Regions from separate parts of the Brevundimonas sp. UBA7838 genome, predicted to be linked through region 1. Evidence: riboswitches for the same ligand, from Rfam matches in the RefSeq annotation. Region 1 holds a riboswitch; the other holds the start of a gene.

What was found. Region 1 has a riboswitch for S-adenosylmethionine ahead of metK (methionine adenosyltransferase). Riboswitches for the same ligand answer to the same signal wherever they lie in the genome.
Region 2: linked by a shared signal. The riboswitch ahead of metX (homoserine O-succinyltransferase MetX) and the one ahead of metK (methionine adenosyltransferase) in region 1 are both predicted to bind S-adenosylmethionine.

The regions. Positions count from the first base shown of each region.
Region 1 is NZ_DLTK01000055.1:26,897-29,083, forward strand. It holds gene B3T77_RS04095 (DUF3293 domain-containing protein) at 216-962, shown strand; SAM-I-IV-variant riboswitch at 1,004-1,107, shown strand; gene metK (methionine adenosyltransferase) at 1,158-2,187, shown strand, end outside.
Region 2 is NZ_DLTK01000108.1:44,573-46,759, reverse strand. It holds partial or broken gene B3T77_RS09990 (homoserine dehydrogenase) at 1-611, opposite strand, end outside; SAM riboswitch class I at 1,042-1,158, shown strand; gene metX (homoserine O-succinyltransferase MetX) at 1,234-2,187, shown strand, end outside.

The DNA.
Region 1 (2,187 bases):
AAGGTCCGCTCGGTAAACGGCCCCGGCTTAGCCGTGACCAAGTACGGCGATACCCCGGCTGTTACCCTAGCCTGCCAGTCCGCCCAGGAGATCAGTCAACTTGGACTAAATCGTCAGATTGCCAATCTGAGGCCTGGTTCGATCAGGTACGGCAGCAAGTGCATGACGACATAAACGCCTTACCCCTATTTGGGGATCAGTGGCATGAGACGGACATGCGCCGTAGCCACCTAGAACAACGGATCACCGGTCTCATCGATACGGGGCTCGTATGTCCCGAGCCGAAGGCTTGGCACCGCCTCTGGCTGAACATCACAGCCCTCGCTGAGGGTCCGGTGCCGCTGCCGCTCATACTGGCTGCTTGGCACACCACCAGTGACGTCGAGAAGACGAAGCGCTTGGTCGAGCAGCTCTCGATTGCTGACCGTCAGGGGCTAGGCGACGCAATAGGTGAAGCGATCGCCGCGATACCCCAGAACGAGTGGCGGAGGAGGCGCGCCTCAGGTGCTGTAGAGGTCGACCATCGAACCATCCGTTACGCCGATACGAAGCTGGAACAGGCACTGATCGATGCCTTCCGCGAGACGGACTTCGTTATCTTCGGTCAGCCTGAACTGGTCATCACCGTCGGCACGCATTCCGCTGCCTTCGATGCGCTGATGCGGTGGTATGGCGTCGATCAGGCGGCCTACGTCACGGCTTACAACCCCTATAGTCAGGCCCGTTCTGACGGCGAGAACAACCAAGCCCAAGACGCGCTTAAGGCGACGCTTAACACAAACTGTCTAACCTGGTTGGAGGGAGAGGGCAGGGGCCGGGTTGGGGACTGGCCCCCGGAACCTAGCCTTGCCGTCCTCGGGATCCCCAAGGCCCAAGCCTGCGATCTAGGGTGTGCATTCGAGCAGAACGCCATCGTCTGGTGCGCTAGGGGGCAACCAGCCGAGTTGCTCCTTCTGCGCTGACGATGGACGCTTGAACACCTCAGGTCTTTCTGCCACCCTCACAAGTACATCAAGAGAGCGGCCGCTGTGGCCGTCGCCAACCTGCCTTCCCGGGCAAGGTGGCTCCCAAAAGGGGATGTGGCCGATGGCAAATAAACGGGTGCAATCGCGGCGCATTTCAGCACGGGTTCTCGGCTCGCTCGGGATGGAAACGCCATGACCAAGCTCACGTTCGGCCGGCTGCAGCCACTCACCGGTCTCCTCTCGTCGGAAGCTGTGGCCCCGGGCCACCCCGACAAGATCTGCGACCAAGTCTCTGACGCGCTGCTTGATGCAGCGCTCCGCCAGGACCGGCGCGCCCGTGTCGCGATCGAAACGGCCATCAAGGACAATGAAGTCTGGGTGTTCGGCGAGCTCAGCGGTGCCGTCGACCTGGACGTCGTGGGTACCGTTCAAGAAACCCTCAAATCAATCGGACACACGGACGGTCGTTGGGGCGTCGATGTCGACAAGCTGCAGATCCGGACCGCCCTTAGCCAACAGGCACAGGAGATTGCGGCCGGTCTGGAGTCTGACGAACGTCTTGGAGCCGGAGACCAAGGGATCATGTTCGGCTACGCGACGGCTGAAACACCGGAACGGTTGCCGCTCTCCTTTGCACTCGCACGCCGCCTGATCGCTGCTCATACCCAAGCTCGCCAAATCCACGGTGTGCTCGGCCCAGATGCGAAGGCGCAGGTGAGCGTCGAGATCGCCAGTGATGGCCGCGCCTCTGTCCGTACTATCGTTCTGTCCAGCCAGCACGCCTCTGAGCTCGCCTTGATCGACCTGCGCGAGCTGTTGCTTCAAACGGTGATCAAGGCGGTGTTTCCGAACCTGGAAAGCGACGTTCGCCTTCTCATCAATCCCGCCGGCGCGTTCACCCAAGGTGGACCTGTCGCCGATGCAGGCGTGACAGGGCGCAAGATCATCGTCGACACATACGGGGGCATCGGGCGCCATGGCGGCGGAGCCTTCTCTGGCAAGGATGCCACCAAGGTCGACCGTTCCGCCGCCTACGGGGCCCGACAGCTTGCGTGCACAGTCGTCGAAGGCGGTCTGTCTGGAACGGCTGAAGTGCGCCTCGCTTACGCGATCGGCGTGGCTGAGCCTGTGGCCATCCACATCGATGTCGAACATCCCGAAGCCGCAGTTCGAAGCGGTTGGCATGCCGACCGCGTTGCTGACCTGTTCACGCCTCGGTCCC
Region 2 (2,187 bases), on a different contig from region 1:
GGGTCGTGGTCGTAGAGGCCGTCCACATCCTTGACCAGCCGCACCTTCTTCAGCCCCAGCTCAGCGGCCAGGAAAACCGCCGTCAGGTCCGATCCGCCCCGTCCCAGCAGGGCCACCTTGCCGTCCGGCCGCACCGCGCCGAACCCGGGCACAACCACCACCTCGTGCCGGTCCAGCGCCTGTTTCAGATGGTCGGGTCGCAGACCGCAGGGGCGCGAATGCTCCGGCTCACCCTCCGCCACGATGCCCAGTTCGCGGACCGACAGGGCGCAGGCGTCCAGGCCGATCCGGTCGCAGGCGATGGCCACCAGGGCCGCCGACTTTTCCTCGCCCAGGGCCACATAGCCCGGCAGCAGGTCGTTGGAATGGGCCAGGCCCAGCGCCCGCGCCTCGCCCAGCAACCGGTCCGTCGCCCCGCCGAAGGCCGAGACCACCGCCACCACCTTTCGGCCAGCCCGCACATGGCCATAGACGGCCGAGGCGACCAGCGGCGCCTCCGCCGGGCTGCGCAGGATGGACGAGCCGAACTTCAGCACCACGACCTCTGGTGCAGGCTGACTGCTGGGGTCGAGGCTTTCGGATTTTTCTACGACGGCGAGTTGGGCGGACATCGGGTTCTCGGGAAAGGTCGGGATGGGGTGGGGTGAAAAGAAAAACCCCGCCTGGCGGACCGGGCGGGGTTCGGGTTCTGCGGTTGCCGGGGTTCGGCGCGCTAAACTCGTCCCGCCCGTTCGGGCATGGTGGTGGTGCCGGTGGTACCGCCGATAATCGTGCCGCCGAGGATCATGCCGAAACGCGTCGCGGCGAGGCCGGAGACGGTCGAAACTTCGGCGATGAGCGAGCGCTGTGGCACAGGGCAAGGTCCGGTTGAAATCTGAGCCTAGGGTGATCGAGCGACCCCCGCCCTGTCAAGTTGGATTGGATGATTTTTTCACGGCACGTCGGTTATCGTGTGTTTTCACCCCCATCGAGTCGGCCCAAGCCGTCAATGAGGTTGAATTTTTCGCTTGACCGGCGCCGCCTCGATCATCAACGTAAAGTCACTCATCAAGACCAGCCGAGGGATTAGGCCCTTTGACGCTGGGGCAACCATCGGGTCTCACAGCTCGAAACGGTGCCAACTCCTGCGGGGTCCTTCGGGGTCGCGAGAGATGAGTGGAGCATCGACGAGACGACGCTCCACGCTCTGTCACCGCATCGAGACTTGCTGAGCGAGAACGATGCGGAACGACGATGACACTGGCCGAAACCACCCTGCTCGAAGACCCCGACTGTCGCCGCGCGACAGCCCTTACCCCTGTCCGCGAACCGACGCGTGAGCGCGGCGGCGCCCGCGACGTCATCGTTCCCATTCCCGCCGACTTCCGCCTCGCCTCGGGCGAAAAGCTGAACCAGCCCAATATCGTCGGACGTCTGCATGGCCGGATCGGCGCCCCCGTCGTGGTGGTCGCCGGCGGCATCTCGGCCGGACGCTTCGTCCACCGAACAGAAACCAACGGCCTGGGCTGGTGGTCGGGCGCCGTGTCGGTGCGCGGGCCCATCGATCTGAGCCGGCTTCAGGTCTTGGCCGTCGATTTCGCCCCCGGCGCCGAGTTCCTGGACAAGCCCGTCACCATCACCACCCAGGATCAGGCCCGCCTGCTGGCCCTGGTGCTGAACCATCTGAAGATCGAGCGCGCCGCCGCCTTCGTCGGCTGCTCCTACGGCGGCATGGTCGGCCTGGCCTTCGCTGAACTTTTCCCCGACTGGGCCGAGCAGCTGATCATCGTTTCTGCCGCCCACCGCGCCCATCCCCAGGCGACCGCCTGGCGCGGCATCCAGCGCCGCATCCTGCAGTTCGCCGTCGCCGCCGGCCGTCCGGAAGAAGGCGTCGCCCTGGCCCGCGAACTGGCCATGACCACCTATCGCACGGCCGAGGAGTTCGACGACCGGTTCGACACCACGGCGCCCAGCGCGGTCGGCGGCGCCTATCCCGTCTGCGACTATCTAACGGCGCGGGGTCAGGCCTACCGGACCCACACCACCCCGGCGCGCTGGCTGTCGATGTCCGATTCCCTGGACCGCCACAGCGTGACGCCCGAGGCCATCACGACCCCCGTCACCCTGATCGGCTTCACCTCCGACCGGCTGGTGCCGATCGACGACATCCGCGAACTGGCCGCGCGGTTGCCGACCCTGTGGCGCTTC